One region of the Ectothiorhodospira sp. 9100 genome, then DNA from elsewhere that is predicted to be linked to it. Evidence: riboswitches for the same ligand, from Rfam matches in the RefSeq annotation. Region 1 holds a riboswitch; each other region holds the start of a gene.
The links. Region 1 has a riboswitch for cobalamin ahead of LPW29_RS12115 (TonB-dependent receptor domain-containing protein). Riboswitches for the same ligand answer to the same signal wherever they lie in the genome.

Region 1 (10,322 bases):
CTCCCTTCTCCCCTCGGGGGAGAAGGGCCGGGGATGAGGGGCGGCGGAGGTCACTGTTGCTGGTAGTTTAACGTGACGAAGAAGGCGCGGCCGGGTTGGTTGTAGTCGACGTAGTAGGAAGAATCTTGAGTAAAGTCATAGACACGACTTCGCGTGGTCACGTAATCCTTATCAAGAACATTATCCAGTTTTGCATTCAAGGTCCACTCAGTGGAAATGTTATAGGATGCCCGGAGATCAACAAGCGCAAAACCGCCAAGACGATCCTCATTCTCTTTATCATTGAACCGATACCCCTCCGCTGTCACCGTTGCTCCAACAGAAAACCTGTTCCAGTATCTATCCAGATCCAGACGCCCAGAATTCTCAGGCCGACGTTCCAGCTTTTTCCCCGTATCGCGATCTTCGTGATCAAGATGAGTTAATGCGGCACGGAACGACCAATAATTCACTTCAAGGCCAGCTTCAAGCTCGACACCACGAATTCTCGCGTTGTCAATATTTTCAACAGGAAACACAGGGATGAGATCTTCAATATTCGTCTGGAAGAGCGCCACATCCCCATAATAGTTGCCTGACGAATACCGAACGCCCGCCTCAAAGGTCTCAGAACGCTCAGGCTTAACGTCTTGATTTCCGTACCCAGGATAGTAGAGCTGATTGAATGTCGGCGCGTTGAAAGCGGTACCAACACTGGCACGTCCACTCCAATCGCTGGCAAGTTGAATTCCCAAAGCCATCTGCCCCGTCGTTTCAGTCCCAAATGCCTCGTTATCGTCATGGCGTAAGCTGAGTGCAATGTCGTACTGCCCAACATCGGCTTGCCACTGCCCAAACAACCCCACATTATCGCGACTGGTTTGGGAGAAATCCTCAGAGGCCGTAACACGGTCCTCCAGGTAGTCCGCGCCCAAGGTCAATATATGTTCCTGTCCAATAAAAAAATCATTCTGCAGAGATATTAGGTTTCTAGCCGTATTGAACTGTGAGTGCGAAACGCCACGCCTATTTAACTCATCGCGGCTATGGGCAAGAGATAAGGAACTAAACCACACATCAGTCACTTGACCGCGAAGCCCGAGCTGAGCGGCGCCGTGACTAAACCGATACCAATCTTTTTCGGTGGCATCAAATTCTGTTTCACCTTCAGAATGGAACACCGTAGCAAAAAATTCCGGCCCTTCAGCTATATCATGTGACAAGCTCGCAGTCACCGATGTATTCTCGTAACCGTCCCGACCGTCGTCACCTACCCCGTCCTGAACGTTGATTCCATCAGTTGACGAATGATTAGCTGAGAAGTTGTACCGTGTACTCTCATTCGCCCCCGATACACCTGCGCCAATTTCCCAAGCATTGAAAGATCCTGCACCGAGATGCGCCCGGACTCGCGCCGGCCCATCCCCTTTCTTGGTGAATACCTGTATTACGCCGCCGATGGCATCTGAGCCATAAAGACTGGTCCTTGGCCCGCGCACAATCTCGATACGCTCTATCTCAGATGGAGGCAAAAACTGCCAAGATGCGCCACCCGTGGTTGCTGATCCCATCCGCACCCCATCAACCAACAACAACGTGTGATCGGAATTGGTGCCACGCATGAAAATGCTGGTGCTCTTGCCGAAAGCCCCATTCTGACTCACACCAATCCCAGCCCGCCCTCTCAACAAATCCACAAACTCCTTCGGCTGCAACCGCTCGATCTCCTCCCGGTCGATCACGGTGACGGAGGCCAGGGTCTGGTCGGTGGTCTGGGCTGTGCGGGTGGGGGTGACCAGGATGGGGTCCAGTTGGGCCAACTGTTCCTGGGCGCTGACGAAGGAAGGGATGGCCAGCAGCACGGCTGCCGGCAGGAAGGATCGGGTTTGCATATCTGTGCTCTCCGGTGCGCCGCCCGCGCACCTGTGGTTGGGCCAGGATGCGGCACGAGGAGAGCAGCGGATCGATCAGGCCCGTGGGTGCGTGCGCACCGCAAGGCGAGATCCGCCGGAATGAGACCCGAAAAGACGAGCCGCGCAAAGCCCTCCGCAATGCCGCGTGAACGCATCAGGCCGGTCTCCGGGCTTGCGGACGGGTCATCATCTGACCGGGTCAAGGCACCTTCCCACGCTTGCGCGCAGTGGCTTTCCGCCTTGCCTGGGCTCCTGCTGTGACGTGCAGAAACCCTCGTCTCGCCTACCGTTGCGGGGGCAGCGCCGGACTGATCTGCTGAATCTGGCAGACGTACCGGCTTCCCGTTTCACCAGACGGATGTCAATCATCTGGCACCTGAAGCGAGGCCGTATCATACGCAAACGATTGTGGATATTCCAATATGGACCGCAGGGGTTACTGTCAGAGCAGATGGATATCCATGCACCTGAGGCGCGCCTATTCGGAGCCCCCCCCCGAACGCAAGCCCCAACGCGTCCGGTCTGCCTCCGGGGTGGATTTCTGGAGGCGGGTGTTCGCCGCATGGATGCGGCGGTCAAGCCTACAGGGACGTATTCACGGCGTCCCGCCGCAAGAAATGCGCCCCGGAGGCAGACCCTGTGCACGGCGCAAAGCCCTGGCACCCTGGAGGCAGGCCCTGGGCATACTGCAAAGCCCTGGCACATGGGAGGAAGGCCCTTGGGCACGGGAAAAAGCCCAGGCACACAGGAGGCATCAGGACCATTCGCGGCCGAGGGCCGCTCCTACAAGGCAGCGGACGCTGGCAGGGTTGGATACCGGTGGGTCCGGAGGGTCCTGCAGGTGGCCAGCAACCGCATCGCTGTTATGATGCCTTCCTTTCAAGCGCCCGACCCCAACACCATGAGACGCCCCCACCACATAAGCCATACCCCGCCATTTCCCCGCAAATGGGCACAGATAGCCGCAATTTGCATCCTTCTTATCACCGCTTCAGCGACCACACAGGCTGACGCGGAACCCGTGACGGCCACCGATGACCGGGGTCGGGAAGTGCATCTGGAGGCACCGGCCAAACGCATCATCAGCCTGGCACCGCATATCACGGAAAACCTGTTTGCCGTGGGCGCCGGCGAACAGATCGTCGGCACAGTGAACTACAGCGACTACCCAAAAGCCGCCGAAGACATCCCCCGGGTGGGGAGCTACAAACAACTGGACCTGGAATCCATCCTGGCTCTGGAACCGGACCTGGTGGTGGCCTGGGAGAGCGGCAATGTGCGGGCGCAGCTGGAACGCCTGGAAGCCCTGGGTTACCCCCTCTACTTCAGCAACCCACAAACCTTCGAACAACTGGCCTCCGGCCTGGAACGCCTGGGACGCCTCACCGGCCACCCGGCCGGCGGTGACAAAGCCAGCGCCCAGGTCCGCCACACCCTGGGGGAACTCGAGGGCCGGTATGGCCAACAACCGCCCGTCACCGTCTTCTATCAGGTGTGGGACCGCCCACTGATGACCCTCAATGAGGAACACCTCATCTCACAAGCCATCCGCCTCTGCGGCGGCCAGAACATCTTCGGCCACCTGGACACCCGGGTCCCGCGCCTGAACCGCGAGGTCATCCTGGCCGCCAACCCCGAGGCCATCATCGGCGGCGGCATGGGCGAGGACAATCCGCAATGGGTGGAAGACTGGCGACGCTGGTCCGACATGACTGCCGTAAAGCGAGACAACCTCTTTTTCATCCCCCCCTCCCTGATCCAGCGGGCCACGCCGCGCATCCTGGAAGGCACCCGGATGATCTGCGATTTCCTGGAAACCGCCCGCGAACGTCGCGTGGAGAGCGATGAGTGACGCGCCTGGCGTTCATCCTGGCCATCCTGCTGGGAGGCTCACTGGTCGCCGTGATCACGGCCGTGGCGGTGGGCAGCGTACCGCTCACCCCTGCCGAGACCCTGGCGGTACTGACCGGCGGCGGCGAGCCCCTGCATCGCACCCTGATCCTGGAGTTGCGCCTGCCCCGCACCCTGGCCGCCTTTGCCACCGGTGGACTGCTGGCAGTGGCCGGCGCCTTGATGCAGGTTCTGCTGCGCAACCCGCTGGCTGACCCCTATGTCCTGGGCCTGTCGGGCGGAGCGGCAGTGGGCGCCCTGCTGGCCATGCTCGCGGGCCTGGGTACCGTGGTGGTTTCGGGGTCGGCCTTCATCGGCGCGATGATCTCCACCCTGATTGTCTTCGGCCTGGCCCATGGCACCGGCAGCTGGACCCCCACGCGCCTGCTGCTGACCGGCGTGGTGGTCGCCGCTGGCTGGGGTGCCTTCATCAGCTTCATGCTGGCCGTCAGCCCCACGGAGGAACTGCCCGGCATGCTGTACTGGTTGATGGGGGATCTCTCCCACGCCCGCAGCCTCTGGCCTGCCTGGACGGTGCTGGTGATTGTGGTACTGGCCGCCATGCCCCTGGGACGCAGCCTCAACGTGCTGGCCCGAGGGCCCATGCAGGCAGCGGCCCTGGGTGTGGCGGTGCGACCGCTGGAGTGGACCCTCTACATTGTTGCCGCCCTGGTGACGGCAACAGCAGTGACGGTGGCGGGCAGCATCGGCTTTGTGGGCCTGGTGGTGCCCCATATGCTGCGTCTGGTGCTGGGCAATGACCAGCGCATCATCCTCCCAGCCTCGGCCCTGGCGGGGGGCATCCTGCTCACCCTGGCGGACACCCTGGCACGCACCATGATCGCCCCGCAGCAGTTGCCGGTGGGGGTGATCACGGCGATGCTGGGCGTGCCGGTGTTTCTGTATCTGTTGCACAGGAGCAGGTAATCATGGAGCCCCTCCCCCCCCTACTGGAACTGGTCGACCTCGTCGTGGACATCCCCGGCCGCGCCGACGGTGCGCCCCTCAACCTGGGGGTGCGCGCCGGCGAATGCTGGGGTGTGCTGGGCCCCAACGGGGTGGGCAAGAGCACCCTGCTGCACACCCTGGCCGGACTGCGCCCGGCGCGGCACGGGAGTCTGCGGCTGGAAGGCAAACCCATCCACCAACTCCCCCGGCGTCAGATCGCCCGGCATCTGGGGATGGTCTTTCAGGATCGCCAGGATGGCTTCCCGGCCTCCGTGCTGGAAACCGCCCTCATCGGCCGACACCCCTACCTGCGCGCCTGGGAACTGGAATCCGCCGAGGACTACGCCGCCGCCCAGGACGCCCTCGCCCAGGTAGACCTCACCGGCATGGAAGAACGCCCCATCGCCACGCTCTCCGGCGGCGAGCGCCAGCGGCTGGCCATCGCCACGGCACTCACCCAGGACCCTCAGGTGTTTCTGCTGGATGAGCCCACCAACCACCTGGACCTGCACCATCAGGTGGAAGTGCTGGACATCGTCCGCGGGATGATCACCCAGGGGCGTGGGGCCATCCTCACCATGCATGATGTGAACCTGGCCGCCCGCTATTGTGACCACCTGCTGCTCATGTACCCTACCGGTGAGGCCTGCTGGGGAACCACCCGGGACATGCTGATGCCAAAGGCGCTGGAAAAGTTGTACGGCCAACCCCTGGCCACTGGCGAAGTGGACGGCATGCCGGTCTTCCTGCCGCTGGGGCGCTAGATTTTGATCTTTTCCTTGGCCTTGTCATCAACTGCATTAGTAGAATGAATCCAAACCCATCGCGGCCCCGCCGAATCCAGTCGCACGCCAACAAGGATTTCCGCACCTCCAATGAATCTCTCCCGACCGGTTCGCCGCTTCCTGCCCCTGATCCTCATCGCCCTGGGCATCCTGGGCTTCATCCTGCTCATGATCACCCGCCCGGAACAGCCGCCTCGCGAGGTGGGCGAGCGGTCATGGCGGGTAGACGTACAGCAGGTGGAACTGCAAACCCTCTCGCCTCAACTCACCCTGTATGGTCACGTCACCTCCCCCCGGGCCGCCAGCCTCAGGGCCGCGGTGGAAGCCGACGTGGATCAGGTGCCTGCCGAGGAAGGACGACGGGTCAAGGCAGGCGATACCCTGGTGGAGCTGGATACGCGCGAACTGGACCTGCTGGTGGACCAGCGACAGGCCGACCTAGATGAACTGCGGGCCCAATTGCGCGCTCAGGAGCGCAGCCATGTCCGGGATCAGGAAGCCCTGGAACGGGAACAGACCCTCCTGCAACTGGCCCAACGCGCTCTGGAACGGGCCCAGAACCTGGAACGACGCAACGTGGGCTCCCCCACCGCCGTGGACGATGCCCGGGGGGCCCTGGAGCAACAGGCCCTGGCCTTGGCCAACCGCCGACTGGCCGTGGACGACTTCGAGACCCAGCGGGAGCAGATCCAGGCCCGCGTGCACCGCGCCGAGGCACTGCTGGAACAGGCACAACTGGATCTGGAGCGCAGCCACATCACGGCGCCCTTCGACGCCCGCATCTCGCAAGTGCAGGTGGCACCAGGAGACCGGGTGCGCGTAGGGGATGCCCTTGTCGCCCTGTATGACCTGGAGGCACTGGAGGTGCGCGCCCCCATACCTGCCACCTACATGCCCCGCGTACGGGCGGCCCTCGATGAGCAGAGCACACCAGAGGCCACCGGACATGTGGATGGTCTGGAAGTCCCCCTCACCCTCACACGACTGGCCGGCGAAAGCCCCACAGGAGGGGCCGGCGTGGAAGGCATCTTCCGGGTCGACTCCCGGGCCGGAGAGATCCCCCTGGGCCGCTTCATGACCGTGCGCGTTTCCCTGCCCGAACAAACGGACGTGATCGCCCTGCCTTTCGAAGCCCTGTACGGCCTGGACCGCATCTACCGACTGGAAGAGGGGCGCATGCGCCGTATCGGCGTGGAACGCCTCGGCGAGTGGACCGCCCCCTCGGGTGATGAACAGGTGCTGGTCACCAGCCCCGAGTTGTCCAGCGGAGATCGGATCATCGTCACCCGCCTGCCCAATGCCATGGACGGGCTCCGTGTCAGCCCCGAAGGCGAGTGATCCATGACCCGTTCCCGAGGTGTGATCGGTTTCTTCCTGAGCCATCCCGTGGCCGCCAATCTGTTGGTGGTCCTGATGCTGCTATCCGGATCCTGGGCACTGCTCAAGCTCAACACCCAGTTCTTCCCCACCTTTGCCCTGGACTTCGTCACCGTTCAGGTCGCCTGGACCGGCGCCAGCGCCGAGGATGTGCAGCAGGGCATCACCATTCCGCTGGAACAGGAACTGCGCACCGTGGACGGCCTGCGCAACCTCACCTCCACCTCCTCCCTGGGGGTGGCCAGCATTTCCCTGGAATTCGAATCGGGCACCGACATGACCCTGGCCACCGACCAGGTCAAGGATCGGGTGGCCCAGCAGCGCAACCTGCCCGAGGCTGCCGAAACCCCGGTGGTCACCCGGGTGATCCGCTATGAGCCCATCGCCCGACTGCTGATCACCGGCCCGGACGACCTGCGAGAACTGCGCCCGCTGGTGCGGGATCTGGAACGCCAGTTACTGGATGCGGGCATCGCCCGCATCGAATTCACCGGTCTGCCCGAAGAGCAGATGGCCATCCAGGTACCCACGGCGCAAATGCTGGACCTGGGCATGTCCCTGAATCAGATCGGCGAGCGCGTGGACGATCTCTCCCAGGACCTGCCTGCGGGCATGGTGGGTCGCGACGACACGGCCCGGCAACTGCGCAGCCTGGACCAGGGTCGTGAGGCCATGGATTTCGCGCAGCTGCCATTGCGTTCCGAGGCAGAGGGCGGACTGATCCTGCTGGGTGACGTAGCCGAGATCGAGCGCCGCCCCCGGGACAACCAGACCTTCGTCCGCTACCAGGGCCAACCCGCCGTGGAACTGGCTCTGCAACGCACGGAGAACGACGATGCCCTGGAGGCCTCCGGATTGCTGCTGGACTGGCTCGACTCGGTGGAACACACCCTGCCGCCGGACGTGGAAATCCATATCTACGATCAGTTTTACGAGCCTCTGGTGGAACGCATCGGGCTGCTGCTCAAGAATGGTGCCGGTGGCCTGCTGCTGGTACTGGGCATCCTGTTCCTGTTCCTCAATGGTCGCCTGGCACTGCGGGTGGCCCTGAGCATCCCCGTCTCCTTTACTGCCGCCTTCCTGGCCCTGTGGGCCCTGGGCGGCAGCATCAACATGATCTCCCTGTTCGGTTTCATCATGTCCCTGGGGATCATCGTCGACAACGCCATCGTGGTCAGCGAACATGCCTACACCCAGTACCAGCGAGGCATGAAGTCCGCCGAGGCCGCCGAACATGGGGCGCGGCGCATGCTGGCCCCGGTGATCTCCGCCTCACTGACCACCGTGGCCGCCTTCCTGCCACTGATGCTCATCGGCGGCATCATCGGCAATATCCTGTTCGATATCCCGCTGGTGGTGATCTGCGTGATCCTGGCCACGCTGCTGATCAGCTTCCTGGTGCTCCCCTTTCACCTGAAGAACAGCCTGGAGAAGGTCCAGCCGCCGCGGCCTGGATCCCTCCGGGCGGGCTTTGACCGCCGCTTCGAGGACTTCCGGCAAGGCCCGTTCCGGCGTGTTGTCACCGGCTCGGTGAACAACGCAGGCCTCACCCTGGCCAGCGGTGTGGCGGTACTCATCCTGGCCGTGGGCTTATTGGCGGGCGGACGGCTGGGGTTCACCTTCTTCCCCTCCCCGGAAGGCACGGTGATCAACGCCTCAGCCCACTTCGTGGCGGGCACTCCGCCGCAACGGGTGGACGGCTTCCTCAATCATATGGAAGAAGAACTCTACGCCGCAGAAGAGGCCCTGGGCGGTGATCTGGTGCGCAACGTGGTCGTTCGCGCCGGCCAGGGGGTCGGGGGCGGCGGTGGTGAACAGGCGCCCTCCGGCGACCAGTTCGGCTCCATCATCGTGGAACTTGTCTCACCGGATCAGCGCCAGGTCCGCAACACCCAGTTCATCCAGGAATGGCAATCCCGCGTCCGTGAGCCGGCGGGCATGGAACTGTTCAGCATCACCGAGCGCCAATCCGGGCCGCCGGGGCGGGATGTGGATGTGCGCCTGACCGGGGACGACCCCGAACAGGTCAAGGCGGCCGGGCTGGATCTGGCAGAAACCCTCAATGACTTCCCGGGCGTGTTTGCAGTGGAGGACAACATGCCCTTCGGGCGCGAACAGCTCATCTATCGGCTCACCCCGGAGGGTCTGTCCCTGGGGCTGACTACTGAATCCCTCGGCCAACAACTCAGGGCAGCGTTCGATGGCCATCTGGCCCAGATCTACCAGGAGGGCCTGGAAGAGATCGAGGTGCGGGTGCTACTCCCCGACGATGAGCGGCATCACACGGTCACCCTGGATCGTTTCGCGGTCATTCTGCCCGATGGAGGCATGGCGCCGCTGGACACCGTGGCAGACCTTCGCCCCCGCCAGGGCTTCGAGACCCTGCGCCGGGCCGAAACCCGGCTGGCGATTGCCGTCTCCGCCGAGGTGGACCGTTCGGTGAACAATGCCGGGCGCATCCGTGAACAACTGGCCGATGAGGTGTTACCGGAACTCACCCAGCGTTATGCCGTGGAGTGGTCCTTTGAAGGGCGCGCCGCCGACCAGGCAGAAACCCTGGGGGACATGCGCACCGGCCTGATCTTCGCCCTGGCCCTGATCTACCTCACCCTGGCCTGGGTGTTCGGCTCCTATGGCTGGCCGCTGGTGGTCATGGCCATCATCCCCTTCGGCCTGCTGGGTGCCCTGGTGGGTCACTGGGTCCTGGGCATGGAGTTGACCATTCTCTCCCTGTTCGGCCTGTTCGGCCTCACCGGCATTGTGGTGAACAACTCCATCATCCTGGTCAGTTTTTACCAGTCACTGCGGGGCGAAGGCCTGGCACAGGATGAGGCCATCATCGAGGCCTCCTGCCAGCGCCTGCGCGCCGTGGTACTCACCTCGTTCACCACCATCGCCGGTCTGATGCCGCTACTGTTCGAGCGCTCGGTGCAGGCCCAGTTCCTGATCCCCATGGCGGTATCCATCGTCTTCGGCCTGGCCTTTGCAACGGTACTGGTACTGGTGCTGATTCCGGCGCTGCTGGCGATTCATGAGCGGTTGGCAGGATGGTGGGGACAGGCGCAGACAGCCTGATTGCACCCTTGAGCCCCTCTCCCCGCCGGGGAGAGGGGTTGGGGTGAGGGGTCTCAGTGAGAGGTCTCAGTACCGCCCCTCCAGCACCAACGCACTCCCTTCATTGCGCATCTCCACCCGCCCCAGGAAACTCATCCCCAACAGGGCAACGGGCGGCTCCCGCCCCTGCAACACCAGCGCCGGCACATTGCGCTGCTCAATCCCCCCCACCCGCACACGATCCAGCGTGACCCGGTAGGCAAACTCCGTCCCCGACGCCGTCTGCACCGGCGTGAGCGTACCTCGCGCATAATCCACGCCCAAGCGCCGGGCCTCGGAGGCATTGAGCACCACCGCTGAGGCCCCCGTATCCACC
Region 2 (10,322 bases), on a different contig from region 1:
CCACGCCGGATGGGTCGGCTTCAAAGCCCACCCGGTTGCAGGCGGCCACAGGCACCCCGTTGGCCACCGCATGGGCGCGTTGCACGGTCATCCATGCCTCCCGTTGGCGAGCCTGTTCCTCTGCGTTGTCGCACGGGTCCCAGCCAATGGCCGTGGGATAGATCAGTAATTCAGCGCCGGCCAGGGCCATGAGTCGAGCGGCCTCGGGGAACCACTGATCCCAGCAGACCAGCACCCCCAGGCGTCCCACGGAGGTATCCACGGGATGAAAGCCCAGATCCCCGGGGGTGAAGTAAAACTTCTCGTAATACCCCGGATCATCCGGGATATGCATCTTGCGGTAGCATCCGGCCAAGCGGCCATCGCTGTCCAGCACCACAGCGGTGTTGTGGTAGAGGCCAGCAGCACGTCGCTCGAACAGCGAGCCGACAATCACCACGCCCAGTTCTGCCGCAAGTTCCGCCAGAGTTTGGGTGGTCGGGCCGGGGATGGGTTCGGCCAGATCAAACACCCGGGTATCCTCCGTCTGGCAAAAATAGGGGCCCGTGTGCAGTTCCTGCAGGATGATTAGCCGGGCTCCCTGTTCAGCTGCCTGGCGGATGCCCTGCAGGCTTTTGTCCAGGTTGGCCTGGGTGTTGTCGGTGTTGGATTGTTGAATGAGAGCAATACGCATGATGTGGGGTCTGCGGGTTTCAGGTGTGATCAAAGCCGACGTCGGAAGCTGCGCACGGCCAGGTAGAAGTGAAAACAGGCCAATAGCATCAGGCCCAGGCTGACAAGGAATATCCCCCCATAGGCTCCGAACAGGATGAGAATGCCCAGGGTCATCAGGCAGGCACCGGTGGCACCCTGGATGATGAGGCTGTTGATGGGGCCAGCATTCCATGTGGACATGGTCAGGAACCACCACCCCATGGGGATGCCCGGAGCTGAAAAAAGTAGCACCAGTTGCTGGGGTATGCCCCCCAGGTAGCCCACGCCGATATAGACGCCCAGCCCGGCCAGCATCAGCAGCCCCACGCCCACGGCGGCAATGCGATAGGTGGGTTGCCTGGAGCGCAGCCAGGGATGTCTCGCTGGCTGGGGTGAGGCGTTTTTGGGTTGTTTCTTGGCGAATCGCATGGATTGTCTGCCAGGATGAGGGTTCACCCCGGTACAAGGGTGTCTCGGGGTCTGGGACGGGATGTCAGCGCAGGATCAGTAGCGGTGTGCGGGATCTCTTCAGCATGCGCGTGGTCGTGCTGCCCACGAAGAACTGTCGGACCCTGGAATGTCCGAGGGGACCCATCACCGTCAGTTGGATGTCGTGATCCTCCTGATAGGCAGTCAAGGATTCTTCCACGGGACCGGTGCGGACCTCTGCGCGCATGGTGAAGCCCTTGCGTTCCAGAATGCTTTGTGCCGCATGGATCATGGCACGATTGTCGGCGTTATCCTTGCTGACCATGAGTAGATGCCCTGACAGCCCGCTGAGCAGCCGGCTTTGCGCTACCCGGGCCACCACTTTGTTGGCTGCTTCACTGCCATCGTAGGCGATCAGGAAACGCTGCGGGGTGGCGTAATGTTCCGGGACGATCAACACGGGTGTGCCCAGGGTGCGAATGATGGTTTCCAGGTGGCGGCCCACCTGCTGCATGTCGCCTTTGGAGTGATTTCCCTGGCGGCCCACCACCACAATGCGGGCCTCGTGCTGCAGTTCCTGAAGCATCTGGGCAATATCGCCCTGGCGCAGCAGATTGCCCGGTTCCAGGATGCCCTGGCGCATCAGTCGATCCGAGGCCTCGTTCAGGAGGGTCTGGCCCTGTTTTTGAGACAACTGACGTCCTTGCTGTTGCGCCTGTTCCTGGGGGGGCGGTCGAGTACCGGAGGTTTCCGGCTGAGTGCTCACATGGAGCAGCACCACGGGAAGATCCATGCACCGACTCACCCAGGCCGCGTGATCACATACGGATGGCGAAGCGCGGGATCCGTCAATGCAGGCAACGATGTTGTTCATTTGGATCACCTCCAGCGCATCGGTCGGCGGTATCCGGTGAGGCTGCCTGCCGCCGTGGTATCCATTTGGATTGATCCGATGGAATATGGTGCCCGGAGCCGGACTCGAACCGGCACGGCCTGAGGCCGAGGGATTTTAAATCCCTTGCGTCTACCCATTTCGCCACCCGGGCGGGATGATTGCAGGTTCGGTGCCTTACTCACATGATGCACCCGCAGGAGGGCAGTATAACGGCCCCGGCAGGCGGGTAAAAGCAATGGACTTAACCCAGAGCCCCTGATGCCGCTAACCTGGGGTGAGTGCCTTTCATGACTGACCAAGGAAACAGAAGATGAGTGCCAAATCCGAGAGTTTGATGAGGTTGGTGGCCCTGACCCGCGGTAGCGAGGAGGTAGGCCCGCTGCTGGCGGATTACGTACAGCGAAAATACCACGTCAAGGATATATCTTCCTTTATCTCCGGCGATGTAGAGGGGGTAGACGATAAGGAGGCCCTGTACGAGCAGTGGGCGCAATGGATTGAGAACGGTGAGTTGAATCGATTCGTCATTGATGAACCTCCCGAGGACCATGACGATGTCGACAATGGCCAGCCCTTTCAGGATCCCGAGGAGGCCTTGCTGGATATGGTGGAGGCTGAGTCCGAGCCCAAGCGCGAGTCGGCATCCACCCCCACTCCGTTGCACCCGGGGATGATTCCTGAAGCGGCACCAGAGCCAGAGCCAGAGCCGGAACCAGAAGCGGCTCCGGAACCAGAACCGACTCAGGAGCCGGAACCGGAGCCGGAACCGACCATGACACCGCAGGATTCAGACGAGGAAGCAGACATGGCCGCAAAGCCGGAAAGTGCATCGCAGCCCGAGAGCCCTTCAGAGGACCGCGCCTCCGCTGGCAGCCTGGACGCCATCGTGGCATCCATGATCAGTGCGCGCCTGGAGGCATTGCCGCCGCCAGAATCACCTGTTTCGGAGGAGCGCATCCGCGAAATCGTTCGCGAGGAGGTACGTTCCATGTTGAGAAATATGCTGTCATAGATGATGAAAGCACGAGACCTGCCGTCATCCTGCATTCGAGCGTCTGAATGCCGCATGTTCCTGGGATTTCGTCCCCGGCAGAGGAGTACACTGATGAACGGGTGGTGAGCCCGGTCTAGCAGGGTGCCCTGCATCCGGCGGGCGCCCTGTATATTGGCAACGACCCCGGGAGGTCGATCTATGTGGTTGCGGGTGGGTTGTACCCTTGAGATGGACTTCCAGGTGGAGAGTCCCATGTTGTTGCTCATGCGACCGCGTAGCGATGCACACCAGTGGGTGGCCCAGGACCGCTATACTGTCTCACCTGGCATGCCGATCATCGAATATACCGATATGTACGGCAATCTTTGGCAACGTTTGACGGCGCCGCCCGGGCATTTCCAGGTGCAGGTGCAGTCAGAGGTGCAGGTGCCCCACAGGCTGGAGCGAGTGCCGGGAGCGCCGTTTGTGCTGGTGCAGGACTTGCCGGATCATACGCTCATGTATCTGACTCCGAGCCGCTATTGCGACTCGGATCGTTTGGGTCAGCAGGCCGCACAGATCGTGCAGGGCAAGATTCCGGGGTACGATCAGGTGGATGCCATCACTCGCTGGACCCATCGCCACATGACGTATCTCACCTATTCCGATCCTGCTCCGATCTCGGCGCGGGAGGCCATCGAGCGAGGCAACGGGGTTTGCCGCGATTTTGCCCAGGTGGGTATTGCACTGTGCCGGAGTCTGAGTATCCCGGCGCGCTATGTGGTGGGCTATCTGCATCGGTTGGAACCCATGGATCTCCATGCCTGGTTCGAAGCCTATGTGGGCGGGCAGTGGTTTACCTTCGACCCCACTCAGGCGGAAACGCAGGTTGGACGGGTACGTCTGGGGTATGGTCGTGATGCCTCCGATGTGCCGGTGTTCAACCAGTTTGGCCCCTTGGTGATCCCCTCTCGCATGGACGTATTCGTGGAGCAGATCGAGGATCTGACCCACTGAGCTGATCGCCCCCTCCCCTGGGTTGCCCCGTTAGCGAGGTTGTCCCAAGGGCGGCAGCGGGGTGGCATTCACTCCAATGGTTCCACTTGATGCAGCTGCAGACTGCGCCCTTCTTCGGGGGCGTAGTGAAAACGGCCTGTCACCTTGACGGTCTCACCCAGGTGAGGGGCGATCATATCGTCCGGTTCAACCCCCACGCGACGCAGTTGCTCATCCTCGATCCAGTAGTGCAGGGGGTCCTCCACGTAGCGCACCACACCCTGAGTGGTGATCATTTGGCCATCATGGCTGGCGGGTTGGGACGCAAGTACCATCAGGGGGACTTGCGCGGCGGGCTCCTCTCCACCGCAGGCTGATAGCATCAGCCAGGTGGTGGCGGCGGCGATCAGGGGTAGGGAACGGGCGAATCTCATAGGAACTCCTTAAGGAGGGGAGGGTAGGGGGTTGGGTTAAGCCCCGGCGTTTCGTTGCAGCCATCGATCCAGTTGATTGGCAAAGGCTTGCCGGTCACCCTGGCTGAGGGCTGGCGGGCCGCCGGTGTCGACGCCGCTTGCCCTCAGGGTGTCCATGAAGTCTCTCATCTGCAAGCGTTGGCGGATTGTGTCCCGGGTGTACAACTCACCACGCGGGTTGAGTGCCTGTCCCGCCTTGTCCAGTACCTCGGCGGCCAGGGGGATGTCGGCGGTAATGACCAGGTCCCCCGAGGAGATCCGGCGCACGATTTCGTTATCCGCCACATCGTAGCCGGATCCCACCTGTAGGGTTTTGATAAAGGGTGAACGCGGTACCTGGATGAATTGGTTCGCTACCAGGGTGACGGAGATTCGGGTGCGTTGTGCCGCACGAAACAGGATCTCCTTGATCACCACGGGGCAGGCATCCGCGTCCACCCATATGCGAGGGCCGGGGTCGTGTGTGGCGGGTTGAATGGATGTCATTGCACCAGTGTAAACCACATTTCTGTTCAGGATCCCCTGTGATTGCCCTGACTCCCTGCATCCAGGGGGTGAAGCCCCCCTGGATGCAGGGGAGTTAAAGGGGGACTTCAGAGCGGGTTGCCTTGGCCTGGCATGCCCGAACCGCTTTGACCAGGTCGTCATTCGGGGCGGGGGCATGCCCCCAGCCATCCATATGGATCAACTGCTCCAAAGGCAATCGAGGGCGCCAGCCTGCGGCTTCCAGTTCAGGTTTGTCGTGGAAGTGGCTGACACGGCCAATACACAGATAGGCCACGGGGACGATCTCGTCAGGTAGATTCAGTACCTCGCGGATGTCCTCCGGCCGAAAGATGCTCACCCAGCCCACGCCCAGCCCCTCGCTGCGGGCGGCCAGCCACAGGTTCTGCACGGCGCAGACCACACTGTAAAGGTCCATTCGGTGGTCGTGGGTGCGACCAATCACCACCGGGCCGGCACGCTCCCGGTCGCAGGTGATGCACAGATTGATGGGGGCATCCAGAATGCCCTCCAGGCGCAGACTGCGGTAGGTTTCCTGTTTCTCGCCTTCGAACATCCCCGCTGCCTCTTCATTGGCACGGGTGAACGCCTGATGCGCCCGATCCTTGATTTGCGGATCCTTGACGACCACGAAACTCCAGGGCTGCATGTAGCCTACCGAGGGAGCAAAGTGGGCCGCCGTCAGGATCCGGGCCAGCATATCATCGGGCACCGGGTCGGGCAGGAACTGCCCTCGCACGTCCCGCCGGCAGAGCATATTGCGGTAGATGGCCTCGCGTTCGGCCTGTGTGAAACGGTGAGGTTCGTGGTTTGAATCACCAGCCTGCATGTTATTCCCCTTGTTCAAGCAGGTGGGACGGCAGCCCGGCCTTGCTGCCGCATAATGAAGCTGTCGGGCCGGTCTTCTGACTCGGGTTCGTCCCGTGGAAACGCCTTCCCGCGCATGGCAGTGGCATGATGTCTCCGCGGTCCCCCTCACAGCGCTGGGCGCGTTGCGGACTCGGTGATCGTGGATCGATCACCCCACCGCATTCCCGATTCTCCCGTGTAAAAACGGGCACCCGACAGCCGATGATGAATGGCGGGGTGCAGTATAACGGATAGTCTGCCTGGTTCGGCAGGATGTCCCGGGTGGAAACCGGTGCCCCATTTTCCAAAACCTGTCGGTATACTGACCGCATGGATGCGCCTACATTTGCCGTCACCGATGGCCCCCTGCTTCAACTGACTGGATTGCAATCCGATCACATGGGGCCGGTTGATTTGTCACTGGCGCTTGGCGAACTGTTGCTCATCGCCGGGCCCTCCGGAGCCGGCAAGTCGCTGCTGCTCAGGGCTATTGCCGATCTGGATCCCCTTCGTGGCCAGGTATGGCTGGACAACCAGTTGCGGGAAACCATTCTCCCCGCCCTTTGGCGCCGCCAGGTGGGGTATTTGCCGGCAGAGCCCGTGTGGTGGGCGGATACCGTGGATGCGCATTTCACGGGAGTTCAGGACGACTGGCTGGAGCAGTTGGGGTTCCAGTCGGACGTGCGCCAATGGGAGGTGGAGCGCCTCTCCAGTGGCGAGCGTCAGCGCCTGGCCCTGGCCCGGATGCTCGGCAATGGTCCTCGAGTGTTGCTCCTGGATGAGGCCACGGCCAACCTGGATCCTGACAATACTCTGCGCATGGAGTCCCTGGTCAGGAGATATATGACTGAACGACAGGCCGGCACCATCTGGGTCAGCCATGACCATGAGCAGCGCCAGCGACTGGGTGGCCGTCTGCTGATGATGGAACGGGGGCGGCTGGCCGAACCCGCGCTGGAAGCGAGGGCCTGAACATGGAGGTGATACATCTTTCCCCCTGGGATCTGAGCATCGCTACCCTGCTGGTCATGGCCTTGGCGCTGTTGACGAGTCGCGTGGGCATGGGCCTCTCCAAGGGCCTGCTGGTGGCAGCGGCGCGCACCGTGATCCAGTTGCTGCTCATCGGACTGGTGCTGACTACCTTGTTCGAGCACGCTGCCCTGCATTGGGTGGCTCTGATGGCGCTGATCATGCTACTGGTGGCGGGCCGCGAGGTGATGGCACGCCAGGCAAGGCGTTTTCGAGGCTGGTGGGGATACGGTATTGGCACCCTGGCCATGTTCACATCGGCCTTTACTGCCACGATCCTGGCCCTCACGGTCATCATCAGCCCCGCCCCGTGGTGGGAGCCACAGTACGCTATCCCCCTGCTGGGTATGCTGCTGGGCAATACCATGACGGGCATTGCCCTGGGCCTGGACCGGCTCACCACCACGGCCTGGCAGCAGCGGCGCATGATCGAAGGGCGTCTGATCCTGGGGCAGACCTGGTCCGAGTCCATTCAGGATATCCGCCGGGATGCCGCCCGCAGTGGTCTCATGCCCATCATCAATGCCATGGCCGCTGCCGGTATTGTCAGCCTGCCGGGCATGATGACCGGTCAGATACTCGCCGGTACCCCGCCCATGGAAGCCGTGAAATACCAGATCCTGGTCATGTTCCTGATCACCGCCGGCACGGGCTTTGGCACTTTGGGGGCTATCTGGCTGGGCGCCCGGCGCCTGTTCGACGAACGCGAACGTTTGCGGCTGGATCGGCTGGCTTGACGAGAATCCCGTGTCCGGGAGCAGTGTCATCAAGAGATTTGCCAGTCCACCACGGGGCGTTCGCTCAACAGCCATGACCCCAGCCCAGCGACCACGAGTCCAACCAGGGCGAAGAGCATGAAGGTGGTCACATGGCCTTCCGTGCCGACAAGCCAGCCGGCCAGTGGAGAGCCGGCAACCTGGCCGATTGAGGTGGCGAGCAGGGGCACGACCGGGCCAAGGGATGGCGCCTGCTCCATGATCTGGATACTCCTGACCAGGTAGAAACCGGTGAGAGTCATGTATCCCACGCCGAACAGGGCCGCGGATGACAGGGCCAGAGCAAAGTTGCCTGGATCCCAGGCCAGCAGCGCGATAGAAGCCGACATCACAGTGAGGCCGGCAGCATGGCTAAGGGCCGGTCCGAAGCGAGAAATGAGATCACCAGCACCGCCCCCCGCGATTCCTCCAATGCCCACGGCCAGCCACATCCAGGCGGTCTGGCTCGATGCCAGACCTCCAGAAGTGATCACCGCATCGGGCGCGAACACCCAGTAGGCCGCGCTGACGCACCCCATGGCAAAGGCCAGTGAACTCAGCCGCCCGATGCCAAGCCATTGCATGCGACTCACGGGGGGAGGCGCTGGGCGAGATGGTGACGCTGTGGCAGGCCGATCCTCCCGAGGCAAATAGACGAGGGTCGCCAGGGCGCCTATGGCAGCCAGGGCGGCGAACCCCATATAGGCGCTACGCCAGGCCTCTGCCCAGATCAGCACGGCCGGCATGGCAAGTGCGATGCCCAGGCTGGTGCTGGCATTGATGGTGGCATTCACCCTCCCGCGAAGATGGGGCACCACCACCCGGTGAACGGCCTCCGCCATGACAGGAGAGGACAACCCGGTGCTGATTCCACAGATCAGCACACCAACGGCCAGCAGCATGGATGTGGGTGCCTGGGCAATCGTGATCAGCCCCACCCCGGCCAGGGTGGCGGCTGTTAGCGCTGCGTGTCGTACCCCGAGGCGGCGGGTCATCCAGGGGGCGACAAGGATGGCGAAGACAAAACTCAGGAAGGGCAGGGCGCCGATGACCCCGGCCATGGTTGGCGTGATCGTCAGTTCGTTGCGCATTTCGGGCAGAAAGAGTCCGAATACGAAGCGAGCCAAGCCGTAGGTAATGGCGATGACCCCGCCGCCGAGGGTCGCCATGCCAAGAGGGGATAAGGGTTTCATCGAGTTTCAGTTTCGCTTTGCGCTGCCAACAGCAGGGTGTCAACGGCCGTCCGGGTGTCGGCCAGGGCCGCCTGTGTGCCCAGCAGGGCCACAGCGGTGTTGCTTCCTTCCAGTACCAAGAAAAGCCGTCGCGCCAGGCCGTCGTGGTGATCCAGTCCATCGCGGGCCAGGCTGGCCTCGAGGCGCGCCAGCAGATCGGCCTTGGCGGCAACCGCCAGGGCATGAATCTCGGCGCTGTGTTCGGCGAACTCCCCCATCGCCTTGACCATGATGCAGCCATGCTGGCTGTGGTTTTCCAGCCAGCGGCCATGGGCGTCCACCAGGGCCCGAGTGACCTGGCCCGGCACCACAGAGGCCGTTGCCGTATCGAGGCTGGCCATGAAGCGTTCATGACGCGTCGCCAGGACGGCGGCCACCAGGGCCTCCTTGGAGGCGAAATGGTTATAGAGCGTCATGCGCACCACCCCGGCGGCCGCCACGATGCGGTCGATTCCCGTGGCATGAAAGCCCTCTTCATAGAAGAGTCGCTCGGCGGTGGCGAGCAGTTGGTCACGTTTGGAGGCTGGCATCGAGGATCCTATTTATATAGATCAGTCTATATAAATATGAACGTCATGACTGGCGCTGTCAAAGGATTTCTTGGCCAGGTGCTTCCGGCAGGCACTGAGCGGTCCTTTTGAACTGGACGCAGCCTTGCTGCGGGGGCGTCTTGATGGCCGCAACGTCATCGTGGTCATTCGAATACGGGCTGTATCTCGCGCATACTCTCGACCCTGGTTCAGAAACTTCCCAGCCCAGTGCCCCATTCGCGTTTTCCGAGGACGACCCACCCCATGGCCACCGTCAAAAGTACCTGCTACGAGTGTGATGCCAACTGTGCCATCGACGTGACCCTCGATCCCGGTGGCGAGCCCGTGAAGATCGATGGCCCCGACTGCCCCCGATGTTATGTGCAACTGGATCGGCGCAACCATCCGGATCGACTGATCCATCCGCTGCGGCGGGTGGGGCCCCGAGGTGGGGGCGAGTTCGAGCGTATCTCCTGGGATGAGGCGCTGGACACCATTGCCGCGCGCCTGAGCGCCACGCGCGAGCAGCATGGTGCCGAGACGGTGGCCTTTTTCGCAGGCTACACCAAGGAGGCTCGCCCGCAGCTGCAGCGCCTGGCCCACGCCTTCGGATCGCCCAACTACATGACCGAGAGCGGTTGCTGCTTCTCCTCCACCAAGGTGGCGGAGGAGGTGACCTTTGGCACCAAGATCAAGACATCCTCCACGGTGGCCTCGGAGGCCACTCGCTGTCTGCTGGTGTGGTCCACCAACCCGCGCGGTTCCATTCCGCCGTTTCATCAGCATGCCCTGGCCCAGGCAAAACCCGGACGACCCATGATCGTGGTGGATCCGCGCGTCACGCCCCTGGCGGAGCAGGCCGAGGTTCACCTGCAGATCCGGCCCGGTACCGACGGGGCCCTGGCACTGGGCATGCATCATCTCATCTTCGTGCATGGCTGGCAGGATCAGGCCTTCCTGGACG
Region 3 (10,322 bases), on a different contig from region 1:
ACAACGATGGGTGCGTGGTGGCTCGCTCCCCGCAGGCCAAGGCCCTTGGTATTGCCATGGGCGTGCCGGCATTTCAGATCCGCTCGCTGCTCAGGCGACACCAGGTGGCGGTCTTCTCGTCCAACTATGCCCTGTATGCGGATCTGTCTGCGCGGGTCATGCAGACGCTGGAAGGGTTGGCACCGCAGGTGGAGGTCTATTCCATCGATGAGGCCTTCCTGGACCTGGATGGCCTGCAACACCGGGATCTGGAGGCCTTCGGACACGAGGTTCGGGAGACTGTCCAACAGTGGACCGGGATCCGCACCTGCGTGGGTATCGCGCCCACCAAGACCCTGAGCAAGCTGGCCAACGCCATGGCCAAGCGGGATCCAGGGACCGGGGGTGTAGTGGTACTGAGCGATATTCGTCAACAACTGGCCGTCTTCTCGATGCTGCCGGTGTCGAAGGTCTGGGGCGTTGGGCGGCGGCTGGAGGCCCGCTTGCAGGCCCTGGGTATCCACACGGTCGCACAGCTGGCCCAGAGCGATCCGGGGTGGATCCGGCAGCATTTTTCCGTGGTCCTGGAGCGCACGGTGCGGGAACTGCGCGGGGAGGCCTGTCTGGAATTCGCCCCTGATAGCGAAGCACGCCAGCAGATCCTTTGTTCTCGCTCCTTCGGCGAGCAGATCACCTGCAAGCATCGGATGCGCGAGGCTGTGAGCACCTATGTGGCCCGTGCTGCCGAGAAGCTGCGCCAGAACGACCGCCTGGCCCGTCAGGTGAGCGTGTTCATCCAGACCCCGCTGTATCGCGATGATCTGCCCCGGTACGCCCGCACCGCCACCGGAACCCTGGTCGAGCCCAGCCGGGATACCCGGGATCTGAACCGTCTGGCGCTGACCGTGCTGGACGAGCTTTGGCGAGACGGGTTTGCCTATGCCAAGGCCGGGGTGATGTTGAGCGACCTGTACGCCCCCGGTCAGTGGCAGACCGACCTGTTTGCTCAGCCACGCGACACCCAGCGCAGTGATGCACTGATGCAGGTGATGGATCAAATCAACGGGCAGGGCAGGGGGCGGGTATGGCTGGCCGGTCAGGGTATTCACCAGCCCTGGGTGATGAAGCGCGGACGACTCTCACCCGCTTACACCACGTGTTGGAGCGATCTGCTGCGCGTTTATTGACATCCAGGACGCGCAGCTCGATGTGCGAAAACAGCAACTTGGGCGGCTGCTCCGGGGCCTCTCGCCCGAGCAGGGGTCAGAAAGACGTTCTTTTTTTGTCAGCGTCTGCTTGTGGCGCTCTTAGCACCCTACTTCATCGGCATTGCGAGGGATCAACTGCATCCGTTGCGCGAGTCCAGCTGATTGACCTTTTGCAAATAGGTCTTCTTTCCATTCGTGATACCCTCCGCCGCGCCATAGGTGCCTGCCGGGATTTTCTCCTCCGGTGGGTTAAACGGGAAGACCGGTTCAATCGTCCGATGATGATCAAGCCGGCGCTGCCCCCGCAACGGTAGGTGGGTGGTTGCAGACCCTGATGAGCCACTGCGAAGTCCTCGTCCTCCAACGGCGGGTTTCGTGGGAAGGTGGACTGCGACCTTGAGGCATCGATGCCTCAGACCCACAAGCCCGGATACCGGCCTATGGCGTACCCGAGTACCGCGGGGCGCGGCAAGCCGGGGTGGGCGCCGAGTGCGCGACACCGTTATGTGGTTGTGTCCTGCCTGATACTGCCTGCCTTGCTGACTCCCCGCGGCCCATGGACCTTCCATGCGCGCACGGGGTCGTGCGCGCCCAGGAGTCAGCTTCAATGAGTGATCGAACCCTGATGACGGCGCTGATGAGCAGTGCCACGACCTTGTCCTTGCTTGTTGCCGGGTCTACAGCATCCGCCGAGGATTCTGCATATACCCTCCCGAAGATGACCGTGACGGCTGCCACCCGCACTGAGCGTAGGGTCGAACGCACGCCGGCCAGTACGCAGGTCATCTCCGGCGAGGCGGTCCGGCGCAGCGGGGCGACCATGCTTGACGAGGTGTTACGGGCCGAGTCGAGCCTCTTCACCGGCTCGGATGGCAACGCCTTTTCCATACGCGGCGGCGGCCGGGCCGACATCATCTACCTGATCGACGGTCGCCGTGTTGCCGGCACGTCCGGTCGGGGCGGGGAGTTGAACCGCCTGCCGGTCAGTCACATTGAGCGGATCGAGATCGTCAAAGGACCGGGCAGCGTGGTGTACGGTGCCGATGCCCTTGCCGGCGTGATCAATATCATTACCCGACGTCCCAAGTCCGGGTTTGAGGGGGGCGTGGGGGCCCAGGTTGGAGTACCCGCCCATGCTGAGGGTGGTCAGCGTCGCCACGGTGCGTTGTATCTGGGGGGCGGTACGCCGGATACCCGAGTGCGCCTGTTTGCTGACGTCATGGAACGGGATGCCTATCATGAGCGGGCCACGGGAAACGTGGATGCCCGGCCGTTCGTTGATGTGGCCCCCTACGACTTTGATCGGGATCACCGGGAACAGGCAGACGTCTATAACCTTCGGGCCGGGGTGAACCACTGGGTGACAGACAATCTGCAGGTTGAGATCGAAGGCGGATGGATGCAGGAGGAGCGGCAGACACGGTTCCTGCACGATACGCCTCCTGTCTCTACCGGACTCGCGGAAAGTGGTGAAACCGTCAAGGCCGGCAGTTTCCCCGCCCGCCGCAGCGAAGACAGTGGCCGCCGGGATCTGGCGGCGAGCGCCGATTGGCTCGTTACCGACGCCCTGGAATTTCGGTATCAGATCTACGAGAGCCGGTTCAACCTGGATCGCTCCAACGCCTTTCTGGATCCAACGGGCTTTGGATTTGTCTCCTCATCCGAGAGCGAATTCGGCCCACGGGAGGTCACGTTTAAAGACCGGGTCAATGACTTGCTTGCCACTTGGCGGCCCGGTGCAGACCATACTGTACTGGCCGGCTTTGAGCACAAAAAGCAGATCTATCAGGACCACGAACCCCGGGCAGAGCCCAGGTTCAGTCAGTGGGTCGGCGGTGTTTTCCTGCAGCATGAATGGCAGGTGAACGATCGCCTGGATCTGGTCTATGGCGCACGACGTGATGAGACTTCCGCCGAGACGAATAGTACCTCCCTGCAGGTGGGCGGCGTTTACCGCTTTGCCCCGCAGGCGCGGTTGCGTTTGCAGTATGCCGAGGGTTTCAAACTACCTGAATTGCGGTCGTTCCATGTGGATACGCGTAACCCGCGGGGGATCCGGGTGCTGGGTGCCTCCGTGGTGGATGCGGCCGCTGGCAAGGACCGCCATGAATTGGATCCAGAGCGCAGCCGCAACGTCGAGATGGGTTTGTCCGGGGACGTGCCACTGACCGGAGCCACGGCTGCAGGTTATGACATCGGGCTGTTCTACACCGAGTATGAGGATCGTATTGCGCAGGTCGGTGGATCCGGCGACTACCGCACCTTCAAGAACCTGGACAGTGCACGCGCCCAGGGAGTTGATCTTGATCTTGGAATCATCTTCCGTCCAGACCTGGAACTGCGGCTATCAGCCACTTATCTGGACGCCATTGATCGCGGTACCCGGGAAAGACTCACCGAGGCGCCGAAGTGGATCGCGTTGGCCAAGGCTGTCTGGACGCCATCCAAAGCCCTGAAGTTGCAGCTGCGAAGCCGGTATGTGGATGAGATCCATATGGGCCAAGATGCATGGGATGATGCTTATACCCTCACAGGCCTTGATGTGCAGTACGCACCGGACACCTGGGGTGGGGTGGTACTCCACGGCGGGATCGACAATCTCTTCAATCGGGATAATCGCTCCTCGTTGTATGCGGACCCGGGGCAGTTTGTCCGGGTGGGGGTGAGGTACGACTTCGAATGAGTGTGTCAATGGTGAGTGTTGACGACCACAAGAGCGTACTGGTTCGGTGTCAGAACGAGGCCAGCCATTGCAGCAGTTCCTCGGGGTAGGGCAGTAGCCAGATCAACATTCCCAGGAGCATGCAGGCAGCGATGGAACCCAGTGGAAAGTCGGGCTGCAGGATCTTGAAGGCAGAGCCGAAGGAGCGCTTGATGCGGGCGTTGTTGATGTCAACGCTGTAGAGTTCGTCCAACAACAGGTGGATCACGAATCCTAGAAAGATGGCAACGCCCTGCAGCCAGACCACCAGGACATCGGCCATCAGACACTGCAAGCCCACGTAAACCCATCCCAGGCTCCAGCATAGACCGACCACGAGGCTGTGGCACAGCCCCCGGTGTCGGCTGAGGCGCTGGAAAAGCATGGCCAGGGGATAACGCACCACAAACCAGGCCAGCAGGGCCAGAGCCAAGATCTCACAGCCGATTGGCTCGATCTGGGGAAGCCAGTCCACCCGGTGATTGTAGGAAGCGGGCAGGAGTGCAATCACCGCGGTGGCAGCCACCAACGAGAGCGCCCCAAACAGGGCCCGCTGGGGGCGTCCGCCATCCACGTCGATGTCGGGCAGAAGGGTGCCGGCCACCAGAAAGAGCATCAGTCCCAGGGACTCCCACCCATCAAGTCGACCTGTGGCCAGGGTGGCCCCGGCCAGTCCTGTCGCGAACATTCCTGCGACACTTACATGCGTTGCGAAATTGGCCATTGAGTATTTGTTGTTATTAAAAATCACATTCATTCAGAATGTTATCACTAAAGCTGAATGAATGGACAGAGGTGATCAGAGAGGAGCAAGGCTTAAGCCAATGGCCGCGTCGTTTCACCGATTCGAAGGTATTGGGCTCCTTTCTCCCCTTGAAGCCCTGCTAAACTCCTCGCCCATGGATATTTTTGCCTGGGTTCTTGCCGTTGTACTGGTTGTTTTGGGCGTTGTCGGCCTGGTGCTGCCCGCGATTCCCGGGCCGTTGGTGTTGTTTCTCGGGCTCTGGGCGGCGGCCTGGGCAGAGAGTTTCGTGCACGTGGGGCTGGGCAGCTTGCTGGTGCTGGCGGGCATGGCGGGTCTGGCCTCGCTGGCCGATTTCGTGGCGGGCGCCTTTGGGGCCCATCGTTACGGGGCCTCGGGGCGCTCCGTGATCGGAGCCACGATCGGCGCCGTGGTGGGTCTGTTCTTTGGGTTGATCGGCCTGCTCCTGGGGCCGTTCATCGGCGCGGTGCTGGGGGAGTTGTCTGCCCGTCGGGATCTGCTGGCGGCAGGCCGGGCCGGTTGGGGTGCCACCCTGGGGCTCATCCTGGGCACGGCTGCCAAGGTGGCATTGGGCCTTGCCATGGTGGCTCTTTTTCTGGCGGTGCGATTCTTCTGACTGACTGGCCTCTAGTTTGCGGAGGGCTTCAACCGACGGTGCCAGCACCTGAATTGTTGGGCACCCTGAGCGAGATTCCAGGTGAGCAGCCCATTGGAGGCGGCCAGCAGGAGCAGGGCTGGCACGAACAAACCCGACCAGAACAACGCCCCCACAGTGCCGGTCAGGGCCAGCCAGTGCAGGTACAGTTGCCAGCGGGTGAGCTTGAGGGGGATCACCTCGTGCATGTTGGGGATGGGCGCGCGCAGGTTGCCGGTGCTCAGGCGCTGGTTGTTCAGGTGCAGCCACACCAGAAAGGGGACGATCTTGTAGAGCATGCCGTTGATGATGGACATGGCAAAGCCGGCCAGGAACAGCCAGACAGGCAGGAGCATCAGCGGGCCACGCGGGGGCCAGCCGGGCAGCAGGTGAGCCAGGGCCCACAGAGCGATGGCCGCCAGCAGGGCGATGAGCCCGGTGCGCCAGAAATACACAGTGACATCGGCGTTACGGCGGCGTCGGCGGGACTGCAGCCACAGGGTGACCACGGCAAAGGCCGCCAGGGCGATGGCCAGGGCCATGCCCATCAGCAGGGTTAGCCACTCCGGGAGGTGCAGCCATGCTGGCAAGGTCAACAGGACCAGCAGACTGAACACCACCGGGGCATAGCCACGGGCGAAGAGGCGGGGATATTCCGGGGTCATCTGGAACATGGGCACCACCTGATAGGCCACGGCGGCGATCAGCAGGGCGATCCACCCGAACAAGGCCCAGATCAGGTGAATGTTCGTCAGGTAGCGGGGCAGGGGCCACCCCTGGCCCAGATGGCCGCTGGCGAGCCAGCCGCCAAGCACCATGGCCATCAGCAAGGAGATCACCGCCAGCCAGAGTCCGGTGAGGGTTGGCCCCCGGGCCCGGCTGCGCGCCAGGCTGATCAGGGCACCCAGAATGAAAAGTGCCACGGCGCCCAACACCAGCATGCCTCCCAGCATCACGGCCCAATGAGCCTGAGTTGCCAGGCCAATTCCCAGAAACGGTGTGCCCAGGGCCAGCAGTCCATGGGTGACACGGCTGGTGAGCAGATCTTTGGGTAGCGGGGATCCTGCCACCACCGGGAGCAGTTGCTGCATGGCACCGAACATCACCATGGCCAGATAACCCAGGACCAGAATATGGGTGGCACCGATCAGGCCGGGCATCCAGCGGGAGAGCAGGGTCTGAGGGCCCAGCCAGAGCATCAGCAGTGCGAACAGCACGGCGAACAGGGGCGCCGTGATCATGAACTGCAACGGTACCCAAAGAGGTGGGGTGCGATCCAAAGACAGACGGGAAAGATTCATGGAGTGCCGGGCTCCGGGCCGTCGGCCCGCCAGATAAGGATCTCAAAGGGGACATCCGGCGGGGTGATCACCCGGTGGGCAAAACCCATGTCCGCCAGCATCGGGTAGAGGGGAAAGGGTTCGCGCCGGTGCTTCATGTGCAGCACATCCCCCGGGGCCAGGTCGGGCAGCCTGTCCAGCACCTGCTGCAGGGGCTCTGGAGGGGGTAGACCGCGAACGTCCAGGATGTAGGTGGTGCCCATGGGGTCAAGCCGGTTCCAGGGTGCGCACCTGGTCCATGAGATGGTCGCGCCCCGCGCTCAGGTGCTTGTCGGCCATGGGGTAGAGGATCTGTTCCTCCTTGACGTTGTGGAGCTGGATGAGCGTCATGAGGGTTTCGATGTTGCCCAGGCAGGGATCCACCGCCCGCCGGGCCAGTGTGTCCTGCACGTCAGTGAGCAGAGCGCGCATCTGATCGTGTTCCCGGCGCATGACCTCGGTGGGGCCGCCGCTGCTGCCCGTGAAGGTATCGATGGCAGGAAACAGCAAGGTCTCCTCGCGCTGCAGGTGACGCTCCAGGTCGTGATGGAAGCGTGCGCAGGCGGTTTCGGCGGCGGGCCAGTCCTGGTCAGCGACCGCGCTTTCCAGGGCGGCAAGGCGATGGTCGCAGTCGCGGTGGTCGTGGGTGAAAAAGTCCTGGATGGTCTGCATGGCGATGCCCCGTGGATGTGTCAGCAGGATGGCGTATCGTTACGTTAGCCAACCGCTGAGGTATTTGAACTTGACCCGGATCAAGGCGGCTGGTGGGGATCAATCAAATAATACAATAAGAATCATTATTGATTGCATTTGATTTCAGTTCGGGTAGAATCCAACGTGACTTTGCGCTTCCCTCCGGGGTGGATTCACCCTCGGAACCTTTTCATTCATTGTCCGTTCAATGGAGTTTCACATGAAAAAACACCTCATGATGGCCACCCTGGCCTCCGGTATGTTCCTGTTTTCCTCTGCTGCGCTGGCCGAGCGGGTGGAGCATTATGAAGGGGAGTCCGTCGACAGCCTGGAACAGGCAGTGGAAAACTTCGTGGAACACAATCGCAAGCTGGAGGCCACCTTGGCCGAAGACGAACTGACTCTGGAAGATGTGGCGTATATCCACGAACTGACTTATACGCTGGAAAATGCCCTGGAACGCATGAATCAGGATCTGTCAGCGCTGGCCGTTACCCTGGAAGAAGTGCATTTGGCATCGGAAGTGAATGACGTGGACAAGATTCGAGAAGAAGGTCGCAAATATCTGGAGGTGGCAGACAAGATCGTTGACTGATCATTGATCCCGGTACTTGCCCCTCCATCTCCCGGGAGGGGTAAGTACCTGAATCCGTGACGAAATCTCGCCTTGAGCAGTCGCCGCGCCGGATTCTCACCGCCCATGCGGGGCTGGCACTGATTGGCGAGGCGATTGCGGCATCCCGCCTGGATCAGGCGGTGAAGTCGATGGGATCTTACCGGGGCGCCGACCATGGTCAGGCGCTCAGCACCTACCTGGGGTTGCTCACCCTGGGCAAAAGCGACTTTGAAGCCGCCGAGGGAGTCCGCAAGGATCCATTCTTTCTGTCCTGCATGGGCTTGAAGCGCGGCCTGTCGGCAGCGCGCTTGCGTCAACGGATGGATGCCTCGGCCATGGGCTATGCCCGCGCCCTGGATCGGGCCAACCTGACCTTCCTTCAGTAGGCGAAGGACCCAGTGACGCCGTTGTCCTGCGGCCACGTGGCGCTGGATCTGGACCTGTTGCCCAGGACAACTCGGGCACCCACAAGGAAGGCGTGGGCTACTGCGGGGCGGCGCTGTAGTGGTGCCAGGTCTGTTTCATGAAGGTGGGCATGCGGGCACCGTAGGCAGGGAGTTAAAGGGGAGGGTCAGATATCGTGGAGGATTGTCGCGAGTCTCTGACCCGGCAGCCCTTGACCTTGGTCAATCCTGCTGGGTAGCAAGGCGGGGCTCTCCTTCGGGCCAATAAACCGGGCGGGTCTTGTCACTCGTTGCGCCGCGACGGGAATAAGATGTCCGCCAGGGTGGGCGATGTGCGGGTCGCGCCCACGATCACCGTGCGTATCAGCGGCTGCTCCCGGCCGTTACAACCTGTACCTGGGCGCCGGCTTTGACGGCTCGCGGCTCAACCGACTGGCGCTGGATAACGCCAACGAGGCCGACATCCTGGAATACCTGGATGGGGCCTTAAGCCACGTCCTGCTCAGTTCCGCTCCAGTGCCAGGGCCACCCCCTGGCCACCACCAATGGGAAAAGGGGTCTGTCCCCTTTATTTCTCGGGGGCAGGGGGCATGTCGTTGGTGGAACGCACGCAATTCTTGCCTGCTCGTTTGGCCAGATAGACGCTGTCGTCCGCCAGTTTGATGAGGTCATCCGGGTCTTTCATGGCTGGGCTGCGCACGGCGACGCCAATGCTGGCGCTACCCTGCCAGGCATCATGGCCCGTGGGGACCCTCAGGGCGGCCACCGCATCCTTGATCTGCTCGGCGATGTGCATGGCGCCCTGATACGGGGTGGCCGGGCAGAGGACCAGAAACTCATCGCCGCCCAGCCGGCAGACGATGTCATCGTTGCGAAGCGCGTGCTGCAAGGTCCTGGCCAGTTCGATCAGTACCCGATCACCGGCCTCATGACCGTGGGTATCATTCACTTCCTTGAAGTGATCCGCGTCGATCATCATGCAGGCCAGGGGTTTCCCCAATCGGTCGGACTCTTCCCACAGGGCCTCCAGGTGCTGCATGGCGTGGCGCCGGTTGGGCAGGCCGGTGAGCACATCCGTGCGCGACAGCACTTCCAGCTGGCGATTGGCCTCCGAGAGTTCAAGGGTGCGGGCGGCCACCCGGGCCTCGAGGGACTGATTGAGGTGATCCAGTTGTCGGTTGCGTTCCGATACCTGGGCAAACAGGTGGCTTACGGCTGTCAGCAACGGTTCGACGTATTCATGGCTGGTCTTTTCAACGTCGGCATAGGCCGCTTCAGGGGCGGCGCCCTCGCGTATGGCCTCGATCTGCCGGGCCATGTGCTGATCCTGGCCCAGAATGTGGAAGGCCAACCAGTGGACCAGATAGTCAAGAAGATGTTTGCCAGCCAGGGGGTTGTCTTGAATGAGGGACTCATGCAGCCGGGTGACTTCCTCGAGAAAGTCGCGGTGCATCTGGATATGGGCATCCACATGGCGAGTATCAAGGTTCATGGTCACCATCAGCCCTTCCTCTTCCCTGAAATGGTAGTCGGCGTAATCTACCAACTGTCCGTAGAGTGTTTCCAGGTCCTCACGATGAATCTTGTTGGTTCCCAGCAAGTTACCCAGGCGGTTGATGAGTTCGACCAGGTGTTGATGCTGCTCATCGACGGCCGACAGGCCGGTAACAAAGTTGGCGTTCCACTGGAATGCGCGCATGGGAAGGGGCCCCCTTTAATGGAACCGGAGCGCTGCTGGAAAGACGCGCTGGAGGAAGATCAACCGAATACCATCTTGCATGATACATTCTCCAGCGCATGATCTGTATCGGCGATGCAACTCACCGGCGAATCAGGTCGATGACACAGGGGGCGCTGAGGAATGGAAGGTGCGCGCAAAGGCCGTTCGATGCAGGACGCCTACGCGAATGACAAAGGTCTGGAGGGGGATTGTTCGAGCTCATGGCTGAGCGCGACGGTACGGTGCGGGACGATCCCGTGGGGGCAGGGTGGTCAGATATTGCGA

Region 2: another riboswitch for cobalamin. It lies ahead of bluB (5,6-dimethylbenzimidazole synthase); the one in region 1 lies ahead of LPW29_RS12115 (TonB-dependent receptor domain-containing protein).
Region 3: another riboswitch for cobalamin. It lies ahead of LPW29_RS04050 (TonB-dependent receptor plug domain-containing protein); the one in region 1 lies ahead of LPW29_RS12115 (TonB-dependent receptor domain-containing protein).

The regions. Positions count from the first base shown of each region.
Region 1 covers NZ_JAJNAN010000044.1:2,536-12,857, forward strand. The annotation lists gene LPW29_RS12115 (TonB-dependent receptor domain-containing protein) at 51-1,871, opposite strand; cobalamin riboswitch at 2,033-2,287, opposite strand; gene LPW29_RS12120 (cobalamin-binding protein) at 2,794-3,744, shown strand; gene LPW29_RS12125 (FecCD family ABC transporter permease) at 3,741-4,709, shown strand; gene LPW29_RS12130 (ABC transporter ATP-binding protein) at 4,712-5,494, shown strand; gene LPW29_RS12135 (efflux RND transporter periplasmic adaptor subunit) at 5,606-6,853, shown strand; gene LPW29_RS12140 (efflux RND transporter permease subunit) at 6,857-9,967, shown strand; gene LPW29_RS12145 (retropepsin-like aspartic protease family protein) at 10,034-10,322, opposite strand, start outside.
Region 2 covers NZ_JAJNAN010000011.1:44,213-54,534, forward strand. The annotation lists gene LPW29_RS05425 (carbon-nitrogen hydrolase) at 1-673, opposite strand, end outside; gene LPW29_RS05430 (hypothetical protein) at 703-1,122, opposite strand; gene LPW29_RS05435 (universal stress protein) at 1,187-1,996, opposite strand; tRNA gene LPW29_RS05440 (tRNA-Leu) at 2,083-2,168, opposite strand; gene LPW29_RS05445 (hypothetical protein) at 2,328-3,029, shown strand; gene LPW29_RS05450 (transglutaminase family protein) at 3,210-4,007, shown strand; gene LPW29_RS05455 (hypothetical protein) at 4,076-4,420, opposite strand; gene LPW29_RS05460 (YaiI/YqxD family protein) at 4,457-4,945, opposite strand; gene bluB (5,6-dimethylbenzimidazole synthase) at 5,040-5,792, opposite strand; cobalamin riboswitch at 5,842-6,043, opposite strand; gene LPW29_RS05470 (ABC transporter ATP-binding protein) at 6,143-6,784, shown strand; gene LPW29_RS05475 (ABC transporter permease) at 6,787-7,578, shown strand; gene LPW29_RS05480 (MFS transporter) at 7,608-8,789, opposite strand; gene LPW29_RS05485 (TetR/AcrR family transcriptional regulator) at 8,786-9,358, opposite strand; gene LPW29_RS05490 (molybdopterin-containing oxidoreductase family protein) at 9,623-10,322, shown strand, end outside.
Region 3 covers NZ_JAJNAN010000007.1:82,841-93,162, reverse strand. The annotation lists gene umuC (translesion error-prone DNA polymerase V subunit UmuC) at 1-1,166, shown strand, start outside; cobalamin riboswitch at 1,388-1,643, shown strand; gene LPW29_RS04050 (TonB-dependent receptor plug domain-containing protein) at 1,795-3,870, shown strand; gene LPW29_RS04045 (metal-dependent hydrolase) at 3,920-4,576, opposite strand; gene LPW29_RS04040 (DUF456 domain-containing protein) at 4,788-5,267, shown strand; gene LPW29_RS04035 (hypothetical protein) at 5,279-6,586, opposite strand; gene LPW29_RS04030 (DUF2249 domain-containing protein) at 6,583-6,828, opposite strand; gene LPW29_RS04025 (hemerythrin domain-containing protein) at 6,833-7,276, opposite strand; gene LPW29_RS04020 (DUF6746 family protein) at 7,518-7,892, shown strand; gene LPW29_RS04015 (hypothetical protein) at 7,949-8,299, shown strand; gene LPW29_RS04010 (GGDEF domain-containing protein) at 8,886-10,016, opposite strand.